DNA from 3 places in the Pseudoduganella sp. R-31 genome. Region 2 is predicted to be linked to each of the others. Evidence: predicted binding sites of a transcription regulator. Region 2 holds the regulator's gene; each other region holds the start of a gene.

Region 1 (7,363 bases), 1.4 Mb from region 2:
ATGCGTTCCAGGTTGATCTGGTGCAGGATGCCGTTGCCCGGCGGGATCACGTCGACGTTCTGGAACGCCTTCTTGGTCCAGTTGATGAAGTCGAAACGGTCTTCGTTGCGGCGGTCTTCAATGGCGCGGTTCTTGTTGAAGGCGTCCGGATCGAAACCGCCGCATTCCACTGCCAGCGAGTGGTCGACCACCAGCTGGGTCGGCACCACCGGATTGACCAGGGCAGGATCGCCGCCCTGCTCTGCGATGGCATCGCGCAGGCCGGCCAGGTCGACCAGCGCGGTCTGGCCCAGGATGTCGTGGCACACCACGCGGGCCGGGAACCATGGGAAGTCCAGGTCGCGCTTGCGTTCGATCAGCTGCGACAGCGACGCGGTCAGCGTGGCCGGGTCGCAGCGGCGCACCAGGTTTTCCGCCAGCACGCGCGAGGTGTACGGCAGCGTGGCGTAGGCGCCCGGCTTGATCGCATCGACCGCTTCGCGCGCGTCGAAATAACCCAGCTTGGTGCCAGGGAGTTGCTTACGGTATTGGGAGTTCATGATTACTTGCGATCCTTGATCGGTACGAAGGCCAGGTCTTCAGGTCCGACGTAATTGGCGCTTGGACGAATGATCTTGTTGTCGATGCGCTGCTCGATGATGTGCGCCGACCAGCCGGAGGTGCGCGAAATCACGAACAGCGGGGTGAACATGGCGGTCGGAACGCCCATCATGTGGTACGACACGGCGGAGAACCAGTCCAGGTTAGGGAACATCTTCTTGACTTCCCACATCACCGACTCCAGGCGTTCGGCGATGTCGAACATCTTCATCGAGCCGGCTTCTTGCGACAGGGAACGCGCCACTTCCTTGATCACCACGTTGCGCGGGTCGGACACGGTGTACACGGGATGGCCGAAGCCGATCACCACTTCCTTGTTGGCGACGCGGTTGCGGATGTCGGCTTCCGCTTCGTCCGCGTTTTCGTAGCGCTGCTGGATGTCCAGCGCCACTTCGTTGGCGCCGCCGTGCTTGGGACCGCGCAGCGCGCCGATCGCGCCGGTGATGGCGGAATGGATGTCGGAACCGGTGCCGGCGATCACGCGGCTGGTGAAAGTGGAGGCATTGAACTCGTGCTCCGCGTACAGGATCAGCGAGGTATGCATTGCACGCACCCACGATTCGGACGGCTTTTCGCCATGCAGCAGGTGCAGGAAGTGGCCGCCGATGGTTTCATCGTCGGTTTCCACATCGATGCGCTTGCCGTTATGGCTGTAGTGGTACCAATACAGCAGCATGGAACCGAAGGAAGCCATCAGGCGGTCGGCGATGTCGCGCGCGCCGGCGATATTGTGGTCGTCCTTCTCAGGCAGGCAGCAGCCCAGCACGGAAACGCCGGTACGCATCACGTCCATCGGGTGAGCCGATGCAGGCAGCGCTTCCAGCGCCGACTTCACGCCTTGCGGCAGGCCGCGCAGGGATTTCAGCTTGGATTTGTAGCCTTTCAGTTCGGCCATGTTCGGCAGCTTGCCGTGCACCAGCAGGTAGGCGATCTCTTCGAATTCGCAGGTGGTGGCCACGTCCAGGATGTCGTAGCCGCGATAGTGCAGGTCGTTGCCGGTCTTGCCTACGGAGCACAGGGCGGTATTGCCGGCTGCGACGCCGGACAGGGCGACGGATTTCTTAGGCTTGAAGGTTGGGGCTTGCTCGGTCATTTTGGTCTCTCCTCGGATCGTCGAATTATTTTTTGGCGGCTGCAAACAGGGCGTCCAGCTTCTGTTCGAAATCGTGATAGTTGATGCGCTCGTACAATTCGGCGCGGGTCTGCATGGTGTCGACCACGTTCTGCTGGGTGCCGTCGCGGCGGATCGCGGTGTACACATTCTCCGCAGCCTTGTTCATGGCGCGGAAGGCGGACAGCGGGTACAGCACCAGGCCCACGTCGGCGGACTTCAGTTCTTCCACGGTGAACAGCGGGGTGGAGCCGAATTCGGTGATATTCGCCAGCACCGGGACTTTTACCGCTGCGGCGAATTGCTTGTACATATCCAGCGAAATCATCGCTTCAGGGAAGATCATGTCGGCGCCGGCTTCCACGCAGGCCATTGCGCGGTCGATTGCGGCGTCCAGGCCTTCCACGGCCAGCGCATCGGTACGGGCCATGATCACGAAGTTTTCGTCGGTACGCGCGTCCACGGCAGCCTTGATGCGGTCGATCATTTCGCCCTTGGAGACGATTTCCTTTCCGGGGCGGTGGCCGCAACGCTTGGCGCCCACCTGGTCTTCGATATGCATGGCGGCGGCGCCGAACTTGATCATCGACTTCACGGTGCGCGCCACGTTGAAGGCGGAGGCGCCGAATCCGGTGTCCACGTCCACCAGCAGCGGCAGGTCGCACACGTCGGTGATGCGGCGCACGTCGGTCAGCACGTCGTCCAGGTTGGAGATGCCCAGGTCCGGCAGGCCGAGGGAGCCCGCAGCCACGCCGCCGCCCGACAGATAGATCGCCTTGAAGCCGGCGCGCTTGGCCAGCAGGGCGTGGTTGGCGTTAATCGCGCCCACCACCTGCAGCGGGGATTCTTCTTGCACGGCCTTGCGGAAGGCGGCGCCTGCGGAATATTGGCTCATGATGTCCTTTCTGTTTGAGGAATGTTTGCCGTCCATAGTGCAAGTGGCATGCCAGCCGTGGCTTCCCAGCAAAATCAAGCACTTGCAACGCGGGCGCCAGAGTATAATGTTTCAGGTTGAAACACGTGAAACGTTTCAGGTGAAACATGCGACATTCCACTCCCCTGCCCTTCGACCCGGCCGACAAGCCGGTGATCTGGACGGTTTCCGTCTCGCGCCTGTCGGAGCTGTTCCGCGACATCACGCTGGAATACGACGCCCTGGCCGATATCGAACCGATCAACCTTGGCTTCGACGAGGCTGCGCGCCATATCCGTGAACGCCTGGCGACGGAGCGCTGCGATGCCGTCATTGCGGCCGGCTCGAATGCGGCCTACCTGAAGGGACGCCTGTCGGTGCCCGTGGTGATCGCCAAGGCCAGCGGCTTCGATTTCATGCAGGCCCTGGCGCGCGCCCGCAAGGTTTCCGACCGCATCGGCGTGATCACCTACCAGGAAGACATGCCGGCGCTGGCGGAATTCGCCGCCACCTTCGGCGTGCCGATCGAGCAGCGCACCTATGCAACCGAGGAAGATGCACGCGCCCAGATCAATGACCTGAAGGCCTCCGGCATCAAGGCCATCGTCGGCGCCGGCCTGATCACCGACCTGGCCGAAGAAGCCGGCCTGACCGGCGTTTTTGTCTATTCCGCCGCATCGATCCGCCAGGCCTTCGACGACGCACTTGAACTGGCGCGCCTGGCGCAGCTGGAATCCAACCGTAGCAGGCGCCACGTGGTGGCCGACACCTTGCGCGCCAAGCATGGACTGGCCGACCTGCGCGGCGAGTCCGAGGCGATGGAGCGCGTACGCCAGGCGGTCGTGCTGTACGCGAAGTCGCCTGCCACTGTGCTGATCCAGGGTGAAACCGGCTGCGGCAAGGAACTGGTGGCGCAAGCCATCCACCGCGAATCCCCGCGCACGCTGGGCGGCGCCAACCGTCCTTTTGTCGCGGTGAACTGTGGCGCGATCGCCGAATCGCTGCTGGAGTCGGAACTGTTCGGCCATGAGGAAGGCGCCTTTACCGGTGCCCGGCGCGGCGGCCACGCCGGCCTGTTCGAAGCAGCCAACCGCGGCACCCTGTTCCTCGACGAAATCGGCGAAATGCCGCTTGCACTGCAGACCCGGCTCCTGCGCGTGCTGGAAGAACGCGAAGTGGTGCGGGTCGGCGGCACGCGGCCGATTCCGGTCAATGTACGCATCATCAGCGCCACCCATTGCGACCTTGAAGCGAGGGTGCGCGAGGGCCGCTTCCGCCCCGACCTGTTCTACCGCCTGGCCGTGCTGCGCCTGTCGCTGCCGCCGCTGCGCGAGCGCCCGACCGACATCCTGCCGCTGGCCGAATGGTCGTTGCGTACCGCCCTGGCCAGCCTGGGCGCGCGCGCCCATCCGAACCTGCCGGCCGAACTGGCCGCCTGCGCGCCCCTGCTGCTGCGCTATGAATGGCCCGGCAATGTACGCGAACTGCGCAACCTGACCGAACGCCTCGCCCTGTTCCTCGCCGCCGAACCGCTGCAGGCCCTGACGCCCAGCTTCGTTGCAGGCGTCGCGCCCGAACTGCATTCCTTGCCGCAGGCGGCAACGCAACTGCCTGCGCCCCATGCATCCGCCCCCGCGCCGAACAGCGTCACCGAAGTATTGGCCCGCTTCGGCGGCCGCCGTGACGCCGCCGCCGACTACCTGGGCATCAGCCGCACGACGCTGTGGCGCCGCCTGCGCGAAGAGCAGGAACCCTGAGCCGAGGCGTCGACGCCACAGCATATTGCATCAATGACAATCCCGTAGTATCTTCTTGCGTTGAGTTCAGGGGCATTACATGGAATATCGCAGGGAAATCGATGGTCTGCGGGCGGTTGCCGTCCTGCCGGTAATCCTGTTTCACGCAGGGTTCCAGTTCTTTGGCGGCGGCTTCGTCGGCGTCGACGTCTTTTTCGTCATCAGCGGCTACCTGATCACGACGATCCTGATCCACGAGCTGGAAGCTGGCCAGTTCTCCATCCTCAATTTCTATGAAAGACGGGCGCGCCGCATCCTGCCGGCGCTATTCCTGCTGCTGTTTGCCTGCCTGCCGTTCGCCTGGCTCTGGCTGGTGCCGGACGACCTGAAAGGCTTTGCGCAAAGCCTGGTGGCCGTCACCGCCTTCGCGTCGAATATCCTGTTCTGGGAGCAGAGCGACTACTTCGACAGCTCGGCCGAATTCAAGCCCCTGCTCCACACCTGGAGCCTGGCGGTCGAAGAACAGTTCTACTTGCTGTTCCCCTTGTTCCTGATGGTGTTCTGGCGCCGCGACCAGCGCCTGCTGCTGGCGGTGCTGGTCGGCACGGCGCTGGCCAGCCTCGGTGCGGCGCAATGGGGTGTGGCCAGGGACCCTTCCGCCACCTTCTTCCTGCTGCCCACACGCGCTTGGGAGCTGGCCATCGGCGCGCTGTGCGCCTATTACATGTCGCGCCCCGGCGCCGGCCGGCATTCGCAACGCACGCGCGAACTTGCCAGCCTTGCCGGCCTCGGCCTGATCGGCACCGGCATTTTCGCTTTCAGCAAATACACGCCCTTCCCCAGTGTGTACGCGCTCCTGCCCACGGTCGGCGCAGCGCTGATCATCCTGTTCGCAGTCCCGTCGACCACGGTCGGCAAGATCCTGGGCAGCCGGCTGATGGTTGGCGTCGGCCTGGTCAGCTACAGCGCCTACTTGTGGCACCAGCCTATCCTTGCATTCGCACGCCACCGTAGCCTGGACGGGCCAAGTCCGGCCCTGATGGCCGCGCTGGTGGTGCTGACGCTGGTGCTGGCCTATCTTAGCTGGCAATTCGTCGAAAAGCCGTTCCGCAACCGCAGCAGGTTTGGCCGGCAACAAATATTCGCCTTCGCCATTGCCGGCTCGCTGCTGTTCTTCGGAATCGGCATGGCGGGCCACAAGACCAACGGCATGCGCAGCGTCAAGACCACCCCGCAGCAGGAAGAGGTGCTGCGCACTGTCACTGCAAGCCCGGAGCGCGCTGCCTGCCATACCAAGGGTCTGGAGTACCGCAAGCCGCAAGACGCCTGCGCCTTCAACGGTCCCGCCGGGGAATGGGCAGTGTTCGGCGACAGCCATGCGATCGAACTGGCGCACGCGCTGGCGGTACAGTTGAACGGCCGCCACCAGGGTGTGCGCCAGTTCAGCTTCAGCGGCTGCTCGCCTTCCTACCAGCGCGCCGACACCAATCCCGGCTGCAGCGACTGGACGCGCGAGGCCGTCGACTTCATCGCCGCCGATCCGCATATCAAGGAGGTCGTGGTCAGCTACCGCATCCACAGTGCCCTGTTTGGCGACCATGAAGGCATTTACCCGCGCCTGCCGGACGAATTCAGCGATGCCAAGCGCGACGCCATCTGGGCCTCGTACAAGACGATATTGAACCACTTTGCCAGCGCGGGCAAGCATGTCACCGTGGTATTGCAGGCGCCCGAACTCCCGCGCCAGGTGGATAAGCTGATACGCCAGGCCGACGATCCGCGCACGGTGGATGGGGTCACGACCGACTGGTGGCGCCGCCGCAGCGCCTTCGTGGAGCAGCGGCTGGGTGAATTGCCTGCAGGCGTGCGCATCCTGCGGCCGGAAACGCTGTTCTGTGACGCTGCGCGCTGTTACGCCGTCAAGGATGGCAAGGCCTTGTATTTCGATGATGACCACATGTCCAGCTACGGCGCCGGGCTGGTGGCGCAGCAGGTCGTGGCAGCACAGGCGCGCGCCTGTCAAAACGGCTGCTCGCTAGAATCGACGGCATGGACGAGCACACCGAGCAAGAGTCATTGAAAGAGCAGATGGGCCGCATCATCGAAGAGGCGCGCATGATACTGCCAGGTATCCAGGCCCTGTTCGGCTTCCAGGCCATTGCCGTCTTCAACGACCGTTTCGAGCAGCTGCCGGTCTATGCCCAGGACTGCCACGCTGCTGCCCTGGCGCTGGTGGTGGTGGCCATCGCGCTGGTCATGTTGCCGGCCGCCTACCATCGCCTCGCCGAACCAGGCCAGGTTTCCATGCATGCGATCACCATTTCTTCGCGCGCCATCTGCTACGCCCTCGCGCCATTGGCCGCAGGCCTGGCGATGGACATCGCCGTGGTGCTCTACATGGTCACCGGCAGCGATATGGGCAGCGCGGCCGGAGGACTGGCCGCCTTCCTGCTGCTGATCGGCACGTGGTTCGTCTTCCCCCTGCGCGCCCGGCGCCGCCGGCACAGCTCCTGAGCAACCGCTTGTCATCCGATTCGACCGCTCGTCATATCGCTGGAGCGCCAGTTGGATGGATACGGTATGCTCCCATGCCATGAAAAGAGCACTCACCGGGACGGAAAACGACCAAATGAACCGCACCGACGGCAGCGACATGCCGCTGCTGGCGCGGCTCAACTGGTATTGGATCTTGCAAGGGCTTGGCTGGAGCGCCGTGATTGCCTTCCTCATGCTGGTCAACGGGCCGTTCCTGGCGCGGCCGGGCGCCGTCCTGACCTGCATCCTGGACGGCGCCAGCGGCCTGCTGCTGACGGACCTGTGGCGCCGCTACATGAAGCTGCGCGACTGGAACACGCGCCGCGTGGACTGGCGGCAGGTCCTTGTCGCCATCTTCATCCTCGGCCCCGTGCAGTTGGCGCTCGTCACCATCATTGCCCGTTCGCTGGTCGGCGCGGCAGACGGCGGCAGCTGGCTGCCCATGCTCTTGCTGTTCTGGTCCGGCAT
Region 2 (7,363 bases):
AGGAAATAAACCCTGGGCTAGTAATCGAAGTCCTGAAGAAATTGAATGCAAAGTTCAAAGTCACGGGCACCGACGACGCGTGGAGCGAAATCGAAGTGACGACCGGCGGATGGCTGAAGAAGAAGCGGCTGAAAATCACTCACGATCCAGCCTATTACAGCGGACAAGCGTGGGAGGACCAGATGGCCGGAATGCGCGGCTATTTCGCCCGCTTCCCGCACGCCCCTGCACAGGCAAGAATACTCGCCCTGACCGAAAAATTCGGCTTCGCGCTTGGCACAATCTGCGAGCCCGGCGCAGAGGCCGACGACGAAAGGTACGAGGTTATTTCGGTAATCGCAGAAGCCCTCGATGCAGTCTGGTTCACTCCCTCATCCATGCGGGATTCAAACGGAAGGGTGCTGTATGGCGAGGATTTGTCTGCATCGGATCCCCAGGCCAAATGGCCGAAATACACGCCCATCACGGCTCCATCCGGTGCAGGCAACAACAACGCACTGAAACTGAAGCAGCGCGTTTTCAGCGAGCTTATGGCACTCGGCTTTCAGCCCGCGAACTCCTTGCCCCTTCCCGACCTGGGTATCACGCTGCGCGATAAGCAGGAGCTGTGCAAACGCCTGATGGCGCTGCAAGCCGTATTTGCCTGGGCAGCAATGCCTGTACGCCTGGCCGACACTGCACAACTACAGGGCTATATCGAGCGAAACGACCTGCGCGCCGCGATGACGGAGAGCGAACTTGCATTGATCGATCTGCCGCGCCAGGAATCCCAAGCGCTACATGACCAGACTGTCGGCTGGAGGCTGGAGAATATGTGGGCGCTGGCGTGGATCGTTGGCTTTGCGCAGGTGCCGACGCTGGATGCCAGCCAAATCTCCGACGAAGTCATCGAGGCGATGTTGTTTGACTTCCTGCCCGCCTGGGACGGCAATCTCGCCGACTTCGCGGCGGGCGCTTCATTGAGAGCGGCTGGCGAGGTCATTTTCATGGAATACAAATTCTACTGCGCGCATAACGCTGTCAGGAGCGCGCAAATGGGGGGCATGACCGTGCCCAAAGACTTCGATCCGATAGCGCACGGCGGAGCCGTTCATGAGCGCCGCCATTCGTTCACCTGGGCATTGGCGCCAGGAGATGACTGGGACGACACTGACCTAAGCACATGAGCGCCAGGGAGTAAGCATGCCGTAAGCCGTCCGTGAAACTATTGCCGGCCAATATTTTCAAGGATGAATTGATGCGACAACACACCCGGCGGCTGCTTCCGATCAGTATCTTCTGCCTGGCGCTGGCGACGATGAGCGGATGCGGCGGCGGAAGCAGTTCGGATACGCCGCCGCCTGCAAGCGCACCAGCCGCCTACTGGAAACCTGCGTTGGGCGATACCTGGCAGTGGCAGTTGAAAGGGACGGTCAATACCGCCTATGCGGCAACCGTGTACGATATCGATCTGTTCGATACAGCGCCTGCTACCGTCCAGGCATTGAAGGCGAGCGGCAAGAAAGTGGTCTGCTATTTTTCAGCCGGCAGCTCCGAAAATTGGCGTCCCGACTTTTCCGGCTTTGCGCCAGCCGACATGGGCAAGGACCTGCAAGGATGGGCAGGGGAGCGATGGCTCGACACGCGCTCGGCAACTGTGCGGAAGATCATGCTTGCGCGGTTGGACCTGGCAGTCTCCAAGGGATGCAATGGCGTTGAAGCAGACAACGTGGACGGCTATGCGAACAACAGCGGCTTCGCCCTTACCGCCGCCACGCAGCTCGATTACAACCGATTCCTGGCACGCGAAGCGCACCGCCGGGGAATGTCCATTGCATTGAAAAACGATACGGATCAGTTGAAGGACCTGGTAGGCGATTTCGATTTTGCCGTCAACGAACAATGCCATGAGTTCGCCGAATGCGAGGGCTACCAGGCTTTCATCGCCAGCGGCAAGCCGGTATTCAATGCGGAGTATGCTGCGCCATACAGCAGCGATCCCGCAGCGCGCGCCAAGCTGTGCGCCGATGCCAACGCCCGCAAGTTCCATACGCTGGTGCTGCCGCTCGCGCTGGACGACAGCCTGCGCTACAGCTGCGAGCCGTGACTACAGCGTCAGCTTGGTCTCGAACTTGGAGCAGTTCATCGCGAACAGGCTCTTGACGTTGATGACGTTGTGGTGCGAGGTGAAGACGCGCCGCGTGAAGGCGCTGTACTCTTCCATCGACTCCACCGTGACGATCAGGTGGAAGTCAAACTCGCCGGCCACTTCGTAGCAGGACATCACCTCGGGCTCGGAACGCATGCGGTGTTCGAACTGCTTGAGGATGTCGGTATTCTGCTTCTCCAGTTCGACCGACACGAATACCGTCAGCGGCCGCCCGGCGAGCGCGCGGTCAACCAGCGCGACAGCCTTGACCAGCACGCCGTCGTTGCGCAGCCTTTCGATGCGGCGCTGGCAGGTCGCGACCGACGAATGCAAGCGCTCCGCGATCTCGCGCAACGGCGTGCTGGCATCTTCTTGCAGGATATTCAGGATGCCCCGGTCGATCCGGTCCAGATCCCTCATGCGAGGTGGCGCAAGGGGTGCGCCCAGGCCGGCCAGCATGGTTCGAAGAAGCGCTCCACCATGGCGGGCGTCACTTCGGCCAGCGTTGCGGGATTCCACTGCGGCTGGTTGTCCTTGTCGATCACCAGGGCGCGTACGCCCTCGAAAATCTCGCCGTGTTCGAAGTTGCGGCGCACCAGGTTGCGCTCCATGCGCAAGCAGTCGGACACGCCCAGCGACGCGCCGCGCTTCAGCAGCTCGTGGGTCACGCTCATCATCAGCGGCGAGCGCAATTCCATTGCCTTCAGCGATTTCTGCGCGAAAGGCGTGCTGTCGCCTCGCAGCGAATCCATGATGGCGGGTACCGAGCCCGCCGAGAAATGCTGATCGATCAGGGCACGCTGCGCTTCCAGTTCGCTGTCGCCGGCGAAGGCGTTGTGCGGGCCGGCAAAGACCGCGACAGCATCGCGCAACGATTTGCCGGGCGTCGACTCGAACAGCTTGGCCAGTCCGGCCAGTTCAGTTTCCGGCACGAAGTAGTCAGCCAGGTCGAGGTAGAGCGCATCCGCGGCGCCGACCGTCAGCCCGGTGAGGCCGAGCCACATGCCAAGCTGGCCCGGCGCATGCGACAGGAAGTGACTGCCGCCCACGTCGGGAAACAGGCCGATGTTCACCTCGGGCATCGCCATCCTGGTACGGCCCGTGACGATGCGCACGCCGCACTCCGGCCCGCCCTGCGCGATGCCCATGCCGCCGCCCATCACCACGCCATCCATCAGCGCCACATAAGGCTTGGGGTAGAAATGGATTAAATGGTTCAGCGCATATTCTTCGGTGAAGAAGTCCTCCAGCAGCGCGCTGCCGCCTTGCGTATTGCCGCGGCCGACGTCGTGGAAGAAGCGGATATCGCCGCCTGCGCACAGCGCGCGTTCGCTGCTGCTGCGCACCACGACCGCCGCCACCGACGCATCGTCGCGCCATGCCAGCAGCGCCTGCGTCATCGCGCGCACCATGTCGAGGGACAGTGAATTGAGGGTCTTGGGGCGGTCCAGCGTGATGAAGCCGGTACCGTTGGAGAGTTGGGTGTGTACGTGTTCGCTCATGCAAATATTCTAACGCACACTGGTCGCAAAAAAGGGCGCCAATTGCGCCCTTTGGTGTGCTGCACGGCCAGTCCTTTACATGGCGGTGGGTGGTGCCTCATACGTATCCGGGAAATGCTTGATGGCCGCATGACTGTGGTTCTGCACACGGTCCTTGTATTTCATGACCTGGCGATCCAGTTTATCAATCAGGGTATCGATGGCGGCGTAAAGGTCTTGCGACAGGCTTTCGACGTAAACAGTTTTGCCAGACATGCGCAGGTTGATTTCGGCTTTCTGGCGTTTCTCTTTCTCGGTGAGGTTATCTACAGTCAGGATGACAGCAATATCGATTACTTGATCGAAATGGCGCTTGACTCGTTCCAGCTTGTTCTGCACGTACTCGCGAATGGCTGGGGTCACTTCGACATGATGTCCACTGATGGTGAGATTCATACACACTCCTAAAGATGATGTCGCTCTCGAGTTCGTGCACGCCGAAACGCACAGAGGAACCCATGCACTGCACTACAACGATTTGCGGAGGCTAACTGGAGGGATCTTCAACGCTTCTCGATATTTGGCAACAGTCCGTCGCGCAATCACCATGCCTTGTTCACCCAGCATGTCCGCAATCTTACTGTCGGATAAAGGATTTTTCGGGTCTTCTGCTCCTGTCAATTGCACGATCAGTGCCCGTATCGCAGTCGAGGAAGCCTCCCCCCCGGCTTCGGTCGCGACGTGGCTACCAAAGAAATATTTCAACTCAAACATGCCATGCGGGGTGAGCATATATTTTTGAGTTGTTACGCGAGAAATAGTGCTCTCGTGTAGTCCCAGTGTATCAGCAATTTCACGCAACACAAGGGGTCTCATGGCCACTGCGCCATGACTGAAAAAGTTCTTTTGTCTTTCTACTATCGCTTCCGCGACGCGCAGGATCGTGTCGAAGCGCTGGCGCATATTCTTGATCAACCACTTGGCCTCCTGCAGCTGGCCATTCATCTGCGACTCGCTCTTGCCTTGCTTGAGCAGGTTGGCATACAGCGCGTTCACGCGCAGGCGCGGCACCACGTCGTTGTTCAGGGTGACGATCCAGCCGCCGCGGCCCTTTTTCACGATCACGTCCGGCACCACGTAGTCTGACTCGCCTGACGCAAATTCGGCGCCCGGATGCGGGTTGCACTGGCGGATCACGCACTGTGCTTCGCGCAAGTCTTCATCGTCGCAGTCGAGCGCTTTCTTCAGCTTGGTGAACTCGCGCTGGGCGAACCAGGTCAGGTGCTTCTCGACGATGGTCAGCGCCATGCGGCGCGTCACCAGCGGCACGCCGGGCATGCGCCTGATCTGCAGCGCCAGGCATTCGGAGGCATTGCGTGCGGCGACGCCGGGCGGATCGAAGCTTTGCAGCAGCACCAGGCTGCAGCGCAGGTCGTCCAGTTCGATTTCCAGCTCGGGCGGCAGGCGCTCGTGGATTTCTTCCAGCGGCTCTTCCAGGTAGCCGTTCTCGTCCAGCGCATCGATGATCAGTTCCATCAGCGCGCGGTCGCGCGGCTCCTGCACGGTGACGCGCATCTGCTCGAGCAGGTGTTCGCGCAGCGTGCAGCCGGAAGCTTCCAGTTGCGGGCGGCTGTCTTCGTCGTCGGCGGATTTGCTGCCGGCGCTGGCGCTCCAGTCGGCGTCGTCGCTGCCGTTGCCGGCTTCATGGTCGCCGCCTTCATAGGTATCGCTTTCGCCGGCAGCGGCCGGGGCTTCGCCGCCCTCGCCTTGCGGGCCTTCAGCCGAAGGCGTGGCGGGAGCTTCGGTGCCATTGCCGTTGCCCTGGCTGATGGCGCCATCGGCCAGCAGCCGTACCGAGTGGTCGAGCGGGTCGTCAAGGCGCTCCAGCATGGGATTGTCGCCAAGCAGCTGTTCCAACTCCTGGTGCAGCTCCAGCGTGGACAGCTGCAGCAGGCGGATGGATTGTTGCAGCTGCGGCGTCAGCGCCAGGTGTTGCGAGGTTCGCAGTTGCAGTGTTTGTTTCATGGCCTTCGTTTACATGCGGAAGTGTTCGCCGAGGTAGACGCGGCGAACGGATTCGTTGGCAATGATGTCGTCCGGGCGGCCCGAGGCCAGCACGGCGCCCTGGTTGATGATGTAGGCGCGGTCGCAAATGCCGAGGGTCTCACGCACATTATGGTCGGTGATCAGCACACCGATATTGCGCTCCTTCAGGAAACGCACAATACGTTGGATTTCGATCACGGCGATCGGATCCACGCCGGCAAACGGTTCGTCGAGCAACACGAAGCGCGGGTTGGTGGCCAGGGCGCGCGCAATTTCCACGCGGCGGCGCTCGCCACCCGACAGCGACAGGGCCGGGTTCTCGCGCAGCTTCTCGATTTGCAAGTCGGCCAGCAGCGATTCCAGGCGCTGCTTGATTTCCGCCTTGGGCAGAGGCTTGCCGTCCACCTTCTGCAGTTCCAGTACGGCACGAATGTTTTCTTCCACCGTCAGCTTGCGGAACACCGAAGCTTCCTGCGGCAGGTAGGACAGGCCCAGCGTGGCGCGCTTGTGGATCGGCAGGCTCGACACGTCGGTGCCGCCGATATCGATGGTGCCTGCATCGGAAGCCACCAGGCCGACGATCATGTAGAAAGAGGTAGTCTTGCCGGCACCGTTGGGACCGAGCAGGCCGACCACTTCACCGCAATCGACTTGCAGCGAAACGTCGTGCACCACCTGTCGCTTGCCATAGGTTTTCTGGAGGCCGCGCACGACCAGCGTGCTGGCGCAGTTATTTGCTTGCATGCTTACTTCTTCTCCGTCGGCGTCGCTGGGGGTTCGGTACGGGTCGGCTGGATCACCATGGTGCCGCGACCGCCGCCGGGCTTGCTCTCCCCGCTGGCCGAATTGCGCACGCTGAAAAATTCCTTGCGGCTGTCGTAAGAAATGAACTCACCCTGCACTTCGTCGTTCTGCTTGCCGCCTTCCAGGCGGCGGATGGTGGCCTTGTTGAACATCTTCACCAGTTCAACCTGTTCCTCGTATTCGATGCGGTCGGCATCGCCTTCCACCCACTGGTCGCCGGCGCCGTCGCGCTTCTGGCGGAAGGTGGCTTTCTTGCCGTCGCCAAACAGCGTCACTTGCTGGAAGCCCTCCGGCGTCTGCTTGACGTAGGCGCGCTCGGCCGTCATGGTCAGGGTGCCGCGGGTCAGCTTGACGCCGCCCAGCAGGATGGTGACCTGCTTGACGTCGTCGATGTCCATCGAGCCGTAGCTGATGTTGGTCGGCTTGTAGGAGTCGGCTTTCTCGGCCAGCGCCGGAGCGGCGACTCCCAGCAGCAAGGCTGCCGACAAGAGTAGTCGTTTCATGTTCATTCCTCAGTTATTGGTCCGCGGCCTTGGGCGGAATCTGCAGCGTGCCGTTGCCGGCCAGGTGCATTTCGCGCGTCGCATTATTGGCGCGCATGCTGTTGGCCGCAGCAGTCGTATCCCCCAGCCGCAGTTTCACCGGATGATCGGTTTCCATGCGGTCTTCGTCCGGGAAGATCACCAGCTTGTCCGATTCCAGGTGCAGCAGTTGCGATTGCGGCGATGCCGCGCGGTCGATCGTCACGCTGCCGTTCAGGGTGACGCGGCTGTTGGTGTCGTCCACGCGCGCCGTATTCGCCACGATCTCCATCGGCGGCTTCTCGCCGGCCAGGCTGTGCACGCGCGGATTGTCGATCTCGGACGAATCGTCGACCGGGCGGTGGGTCAGCTTGTCGCCGGCA
Region 3 (7,363 bases), 480 kb from region 2:
CGATGAAACGGCATGGAAGGCAGAAACCATTTTCCTGTTCGGTCGCGAAGTGGCGCAGCCCAGGCTCAGCGCCTGGTATGGCGAGCAGCGCTATACCTATTCTGGCCGCACCTTTGAGCCGCTGCCCTTCACGCCCCTGCAGCTTGAAATCAAGCGCGCCATTGAAGCCGCCAGCGGCAAGCGCTTCAACAGCGTTCTGCTCAACTATTACCGAAACGAGCAGGACAGCATGGGCTTTCACAGTGACGATGAGCCGGAACTTGGCCCCCAGCCTGCGATCGCCTCGGTCAGCTTCGGCGCCACCCGCACCTTTATCCTGAAGCACAAGAAGCAGCCCAAAACCGTCAAGATCGACCTGACCGACGGCAGCCTGTTGCTCATGGCGGGAAAACTCCAGCATTGCTGGCGGCATGGCATCAATAAGGCGCGAACACCCTGTGGCCCGCGTATCAATCTGACATTTCGGCTTATCTGAAGCCAAGTTCGCTCATTTTGAGCTGAACATTGGTATTTCAAGGCTGCTTACAAAATCACACAATTCTTACCAGTTCGTCTCCCCCTTGAACTTTTGGCAGTGTTATCGTGCTTTCCATCGCACTTCCACAGACGAAGCGCGATCCCAAGCAAGTCCGACTTACTTTTGCTGAAAGATCACGAACATGAAAAAAATCGCATTCGCACTCATCACTTCCGCCGTTGCCCTCGGCGCGGCCTCCGTCCAGGCGCAAGAGCTGAAGCCGTACATCGGTGCAGGCGTCGTGGCCAACTCGAACAAGTACACCTTGCCGAATGACACCAGTGACGGCAATAAGAAATCCACGGAGTACGGTGGCAAGATCTTTGGCGGCGTGCAGATCGACAAGACCTGGGGCGTGGAAGCCGGCTATGTAGACTTCGGCAAGCAGTCGTACAACTACACCACCGGCGCAGGCACCGGCAGCATCGAAGGCAAGGCCAAGTCCTTCTACCTGGCTGGCAAGGGCACTTTCCCGATCAACCAGCAGGTGGCGCTGACCGGCAAGCTGGGTATCGCCCACAACAAGAATGACGTAAATGCCACCGGCCTGGCTTCCGCGTACAACGGCGATAGCAGCCGTAACGCGCTGTACGCTTCGGTTGGCGCTGAATACGCCTTCACCGAGAAAGTCTCGGGCGTGCTGGAGTACGAGCACTTCGGCAAGAACGATATCGACCAGGGCCGCCGCAAAGGCGCGGTCAACCTGGGCGTGAAGGCTAGCTTCTGAGTCGAGGGGGAGGGCAGTTCAGCTGCTTCCCCCCGCAAAGTCCCGATCGAGGCCGGGTGCGACAACGGCAGCCTTGCGCTGCCAATGTCCTTGTGCCCGCCTCACCCTCCATTCGGACACTGCGTCCGCTGCATAGGGTAATCAAAGGCTTTTTCCTTGCCTTTCGAGACACCTTCGATGCGCGCCTTGATGCCATCGGCGCCATCGCGCTTGTAAATGATCCGCTGCGGGAAGTCATGCTGCGGGTTTTCAAAGATCACCTCGCCATCGCCGATCGACTTGATCGGGAAGGCCGCTTCGAGTTGACGGCTTGGCTTGGCCACATAGGCCCAGATGCCCGGCTCGGTTTCGCGGATCATGGTGTGTTCCCACTCGACTGTCTTGCCGTTTTTTACCGTGCGGGCCACGCCCAGCATGGTGCCGCCAGCTGGCAGGGTCCACATTTCAACGGAGCCTTTTTCGGCGCCGGTGTGCGACCAGCAGCCGGCTAGCCAGGACAGCTTGTCGATGGGGGCCTCGTGCGCAATGGCGCCGGCACTGGCCAGGACCAGTCCACAAAGGAATTGTTTGCGCATCGTCGACTCCTCTAAAACCGGTAAACCGGGGTCTGACCCGCTGGGTCAGACCCCTGAATGATCTTGCGGCTAATGGGGTTGGTTCGAGGTCTTTGATGTTCGACGAAGATCAAAGGCGCACAACCCAATCCGTGGCGTCGGAATTGACTGGGTCTGACCCTGTGGGTCAGACCCAGGTTTACCGGTTTTAGCCGTGCAGCGGCTTATAACGAATACGCTTCGGCTTCGCGCCTTCCTCGCCCAAACGCTTCTTCTTGTCGGCTTCGTATTCCTGGTAGTTACCCGCAAAGAAGGTCACCTGGGAATCGCCTTCAAAGGCCAGGATGTGGGTCGCAATACGGTCCAGGAACCAGCGATCGTGCGAAATCACCATCACGGAACCGGCGAACTCCAGCAGCGCATCTTCCAGCGCACGCAGGGTTTCCACGTCCAGGTCGTTGGACGGTTCGTCCAGCAGCAGCACGTTGCCGCCCATCAGCAGGGTCTTGGCCAAGTGCAGACGGCCGCGCTCACCGCCGGACAGGTTGCCGACGATCTTCTGCTGGTCCGAGCCCTTGAAGTTGAAGCGGCCCACATACGCGCGCGACGGCATTTCGAAACGGCCCACGCTGAGGATGTCGGCGCCGCCGGACACTGCCTCGAACACGGTCTTGTCGTTGTCCAGCTTGTCGCGGCTCTGGTCCACCAGCGAAATCTTGGCGGTCTTGCCGATCGCCACTTCGCCGCTGTCCGGTTGCTCGATGCCAGCGATCATCTTGAACAGGGTCGACTTACCGGCGCCGTTCGGGCCGATGATGCCGACGATCGCGCCCGGTGGGATGATGAAGGACAGGTTGTCGATCAGCAGGCGGTCGCCAAACGATTTGCTGACATTCTTGAATTCGATCACATCGTTGCCCAGGCGTTCGGCCACAGGAATGAAGATCTCCTGGGTCTCATTACGCTTCTGGTACTCGAATTCGCTCAGTTCATTGAAGCGCGCCATGCGGGCCTTGGACTTGGCCTGGCGTGCCTTCGGGTTCTGGCGCGACCATTCCAGTTCTTTCTGCAGCGCCTTCTGGCGCGCGGATTCGGTGGCTTCTTCCTGCTTCAGGCGGGCCTGTTTCTGGTCCAGCCAGGAAGAGTAGTTGCCCTTCCAAGGGATGCCGTGGCCACGGTCCAGTTCCAGGATCCATTCGGCAGCATTGTCCAGGAAGTAGCGATCGTGGGTGATGCCAACCACGGTGCCAGGGAAGCGCACCAGGAATTGCTCCAGCCATTCCACGGATTCGGCATCCAGGTGGTTGGTCGGCTCGTCGAGCAGCAGCATGTCCGGCTTGGACAGCAGCAGCTTGCACAGCGCCACGCGGCGCTTTTCACCGCCGGACAGCACGCCGATCTTCTGGTCCCATGGCGGCAGGCGCAGCGCGTCAGCGGCCATTTCCAGTTGCAGGTTCAGGTTGCCGCCGTCGGCAGCAGCGATGATCGATTCCAGGCGTTCCTGTTCCTTGGCCAGCGCGTCGAAGTCCGCATCCGGTTCGGCATACGCGGCGTACACGGCTTCCAGCAGTGCTTGCGCGTTGAAGGCTTCACCCAGGCCGGATTCCACTTCCTGGCGCACGGTTTTTTCAGGATCGAGTTGCGGTTCCTGTGGCAGGTAGCCGATGTTCAGGCCAGGCATCGGGCGCGCTTCGCCCTGGATGTCGGTGTCGATGCCTGCCATGATTTTCAGCAGGGACGATTTGCCGGAGCCGTTCAGGCCCAGCACGCCAATCTTGGCGCCTGGGAAGAAGGACAGCGAAATGTCCTTCAGAATCTGACGTTTCGGTGGGACGATTTTGCCCACGCGGTTCATGGTATAGACGTAATTGGCCACGGTATGAGTTCTTGTCGGTTCGTAAAGGCGCTAGTTTAGCGCATTGTGATGGCGCATAAAAAAAGACCCGGCAAGTGCCGGGTCCTTTTGGGGCAGCTGCTTGCTTATGCTTTGCGCCGGCGTACCGTTGCCAGCGCGGCCAGGCCCAGGCCAGTCAGCAGCAGGCTGGTTGGCACAGGCACTTGCGCAGGCGGCACAGCGTCCTGCGCTACGAAGTCCAGGCGCACGTCGGTCAGGTTGAATTGTCCCAGCATGGAATTCACGGAAAAGTTGAGGATGCCGTCTGCCGCCAGGTCGTTCAAGGCCAGGGAGTCCAGGCTCAGTTGCACCACCAGGTCGCCGCCCAGCGAATCGTAATGACTGATGAACTGGTTGTACCAGCGGTTGTAGCCGCCATTTTCGCTGCCCGTCTGCTTTTTGATGTCTTCGATCTTGCCGCTGTCGGTGTCGAAAGCACTTTGATCGTTGGCCGAGCCGGTCGCGGAGGCGCCACCGGTCGTGACCTTCATCTCGTCGGCGATGGCGTCGCTATAGTTGGTGTTGAATTGCTTGATGTGGAAGTTGTCGGTGACGACCTTGCATTTGCCCTTGTTGCAGTCCGTCGTTTCGCGATTCTCCGAGTAATTCAGGTTCGTCACGGACGAACCGACGATGTCGAAGTCGGCGGAGGAGAAACCGGACACGGTCAGCACGCCGGAGCTGATCGAAGCGCTGGACAGGCTCTTGCCAGCCAACAGGCTATTTACGTCGATCTTCAGGTTCTGGCTCTGGCCAGTCGTCAGGTACTGATTAAACGAAAATGCGGACGACAACGGCATTGTTTCAGCTTGCACAGATGCTGCACAGAACAGGGCTGCGATGCCCGCCAGAAACTTTTTGCTAACCATTATTGCTCTCCCGAAGTGTTACTGGGAATTAAGCAATTGTCGTGCCCGCGTGCAACGGACTTTCCCTAGGTCATTGATTCGATTACGGAAAAGTCAATTGAGTGACAGTAATTATGATTTCCGCAGAACCAACGCTGTAAAATTTTCCGACACTCAATTCGCCTTTCTGTTGATCAACCAGCTCTCCAGCATATAGATCGCCAGCGCACTCCAGATGAACAGGAAACCGACCAGCCTGGTCGAGGAAAACGCTTCGTGGAAGACCCAGACGCCCAGCAGCATTTGCAGCGATGGCGACATATATTGGAGCATGCCGAGCACCGACATCGGAATGCGCCGCGCACCGGCGGCGAACAGCAGCAGCGGGATCGCCGTTGTCGGGCCTGCGGCTGCCAGCAGCCAGCGTGTGCTGTCCGATTCGGCATTCAGGAAGACGCTCTGGCCGTGGTACACCAGCCAACCGAGGTAAGCCACTGCCAGCGGGAACAGGATCAGGGTTTCGAAAGACAGTCCTTCCAGCGCCGCCAGCGCCGCAGTCTTGCGCAGCAACCCATAAGCGCCAAAGCTCAGGGCCAGCACCAGCGCGATATATGGCACCTGGCCAGCCTGCCAGGTCAGCCAGGCCACCCCGGTGGCGGCAACACCGATGGCAATCCACTGGCCACGACGCAGTTTTTCCTTCAGCACCAGCATGCCCAGCAGCACATTCACCAGCGGGTTGATGAAGTAGCCCAGGCTGGCATCGACCACATGGCCATTGTTCACTGCCCAGATATACACGAACCAGTTTGCGCTCAGCAGGAAAGCGCTGGCCAGGAAACTGCCCACGACTTTGGGCTGGCGCAGCACTTGCGGCAGCCATTTCCATTGCCGCCGTACCGCCAGTACGAGCATCAGGAACAGCAGCGACCAGGCCATGCGATGCGCCAGGATTTCGGACGCCGGCACATTCTTAATTGCGTGAAAATATAGCGGGAACAGGCCCCAGGACAGGAAAGCGCCTGCGGCGTACAGCATGCCGGTATTCATGAGAGCGATGATTTTCTATGCGTAAAGATGGAAAATAGCATATCCGTCAGGTTTTCACCGGCGGCGTAAAAAACTTGCAAAAGGCCCATAACTGGCCTATTGTGCGATGCACCAAAACCAATTTTGGGTGAAATCTTGTCACAACATAAGAAAAGCAGCGTAGCTGCATTGACATTGGCCGCCATTGGCATTGTCTACGGCGATATCGGTACCAGCCCCCTCTATACTCTCAAAACCATTTTCGACCCCACCCACGGGCTTCCCCTGAACCAGGAGAATCTGCTGGGCATCGTCTCGCTCATCTTCTGGGGCCTGACGATGATTGTCTCCCTCAAATATGTCAGCCTGATGTTGCGCGCGGATAACCGTGGCGAGGGCGGCATCATGGCCTTGATGGCCCTGGCCCTGAATTCGGTGCACAAGGCTGCGCCCAAATGGCACTTCCCCCTGCTGCTGATCGGCACCTTTGGCGCCACCATGTTCTATGGCGATAGCGTGATTACGCCTGCGATCTCGGTGCTGTCGGCCATCGAAGGCCTGGAGGTGGCAGCGCCCGGGCTGGAAAAATACGTGGTCCCGCTGACCATCGTCGTATTGGTAAGCCTGTACGCGGTGCAGCGCCACGGCACGGCCGGTATCGGACGCTTCTTCGGTCCGATCATGGCACTCTGGTTTGCGGCGCTGGCGGCGATGGGCGTCATCAATATCATCAAGGAGCCGGCGATCCTGGGGGCATTGAACCCTGTGCATGCCTTCACCTTCCTGTTCTCGCATGGCATGGTGGCGTTCGTTGCCTTGGGCGCCGTAGTGCTGGCGTTCACTGGCGCGGAAGCGCTGTACGCCGACATGGGGCACTTCGGCAAGAAGCCGATCCGCCTGGCCTGGTTCCTGATCTGCTTCCCGGCACTGGCGCTGAACTACCTTGGCCAGGGTGCGCTGCTGATCAAGGATCCGTCTGCGATTACCAATCCATTCTTCAACCAGCTCGGTAGCTGGAGCGTGATTCCGCTGGTGATCCTGTCGACGGCGGCCACCGTGATCGCGTCGCAGGCGACCATTTCCGGCACCTTCTCGATGACCAAACAGGCCATTGCGCTGGGCATGCTGCCGCGCATGCGCATCCAGCACACCTCGGAAAGCGAGATGGGCCAGATCTACATCCCAGTGGTGAACTGGCTGCAGTTGATTGTCGTGCTGATTGCCGTGATTGGCTTCCAGTCTTCGGATGCACTCGCTGGCGCCTACGGCATTGCGGTGACCGCAACCATGCTGGCGACCACGATCCTGACCTTCTTCGTCACCCGCTACCGCTGGCACCTGCCGCTGCTGCTGTGCTTCGCTGCGACCGGCTTCTTCATCGTGATCGACATCACGCTGTTCTCGGCTACCTCGCTGAAGCTGTTCCACGGCGGCTGGTTCCCGCTGCTGCTCGGTACCGCGCTGTTCACCACCATGCTGACCTGGCGCACCGGCCGCGAGCTGGTGTTCAAGAACCTGGAAAAGCACGCGATCCCGCTGGAAGACTTCCTGAACTCCCTGTTCATGGCGCCGCCGACCCGCGTGCCGGGTACCGCGGTGTTCCTGCGCGGCGAGAGCGATGGCGTGCCGCATGCGCTGCTGCACAACCTGTCGCACAACAAGGTGCTGCACGAGCGCGTGGTGTTCTTCACCGTGCATATTGTGGAGGAGCCTTATGTGCCGCCTTCGGAGCAGGTCCGCGTGACAGTCCTGGGCCATGAGTGCTACCAGCTGAATATCAATTACGGCTTCAAG

Evidence for each region. Region 2 encodes sigma-54, which starts transcription at its own class of promoters, with help from an activator protein. Its sites were predicted from a motif close to TGGCANGNAANCTGCTTT; they were not measured.
Region 1: the regulator sigma-54 is predicted to act here: its motif matches at 2,643-2,660, upstream of prpB (methylisocitrate lyase).
Region 3: the regulator sigma-54 is predicted to act here: its motif matches at 4,591-4,608, upstream of ACN9MY_RS02445 (PEP-CTERM sorting domain-containing protein).

Annotation. Positions count from the first base shown of each region.
Region 1 is NZ_CP183986.1:2,419,332-2,426,694, reverse strand. Features, by position in the region: gene acnD (Fe/S-dependent 2-methylisocitrate dehydratase AcnD) at 1-539, opposite strand, end outside; gene prpC (bifunctional 2-methylcitrate synthase/citrate synthase) at 542-1,693, opposite strand; gene prpB (methylisocitrate lyase) at 1,719-2,606, opposite strand; gene prpR (propionate catabolism operon regulatory protein PrpR) at 2,753-4,381, shown strand; gene ACN9MY_RS11045 (acyltransferase family protein) at 4,461-6,440, shown strand; gene ACN9MY_RS11040 (DUF6328 family protein) at 6,410-6,874, shown strand; gene ACN9MY_RS11035 (sensor histidine kinase) at 6,990-7,363, shown strand, end outside.
Region 2 is NZ_CP183986.1:1,008,896-1,016,258, reverse strand. Features, by position in the region: gene ACN9MY_RS04655 (DUF4272 domain-containing protein) at 1-1,166, shown strand, start outside; gene ACN9MY_RS04650 (endo alpha-1,4 polygalactosaminidase) at 1,238-2,086, shown strand; gene ACN9MY_RS04645 (Lrp/AsnC family transcriptional regulator) at 2,087-2,548, opposite strand; gene ACN9MY_RS04640 (enoyl-CoA hydratase/isomerase family protein) at 2,545-3,630, opposite strand; gene hpf (ribosome hibernation-promoting factor, HPF/YfiA family) at 3,706-4,065, opposite strand; gene ACN9MY_RS04630 (RNA polymerase factor sigma-54) at 4,138-5,634, opposite strand; gene lptB (LPS export ABC transporter ATP-binding protein) at 5,644-6,399, opposite strand; gene lptA (lipopolysaccharide transport periplasmic protein LptA) at 6,402-6,962, opposite strand; gene lptC (LPS export ABC transporter periplasmic protein LptC) at 6,976-7,363, opposite strand, start outside.
Region 3 is NZ_CP183986.1:529,389-536,751, forward strand. Features, by position in the region: gene ACN9MY_RS02425 (alpha-ketoglutarate-dependent dioxygenase AlkB family protein) at 1-475, shown strand, start outside; gene ACN9MY_RS02430 (porin family protein) at 660-1,244, shown strand; gene ACN9MY_RS02435 (DUF6265 family protein) at 1,346-1,819, opposite strand; gene ettA (energy-dependent translational throttle protein EttA) at 2,007-3,674, opposite strand; gene ACN9MY_RS02445 (PEP-CTERM sorting domain-containing protein) at 3,779-4,561, opposite strand; gene rarD (EamA family transporter RarD) at 4,715-5,590, opposite strand; gene ACN9MY_RS02455 (potassium transporter Kup) at 5,723-7,363, shown strand, end outside.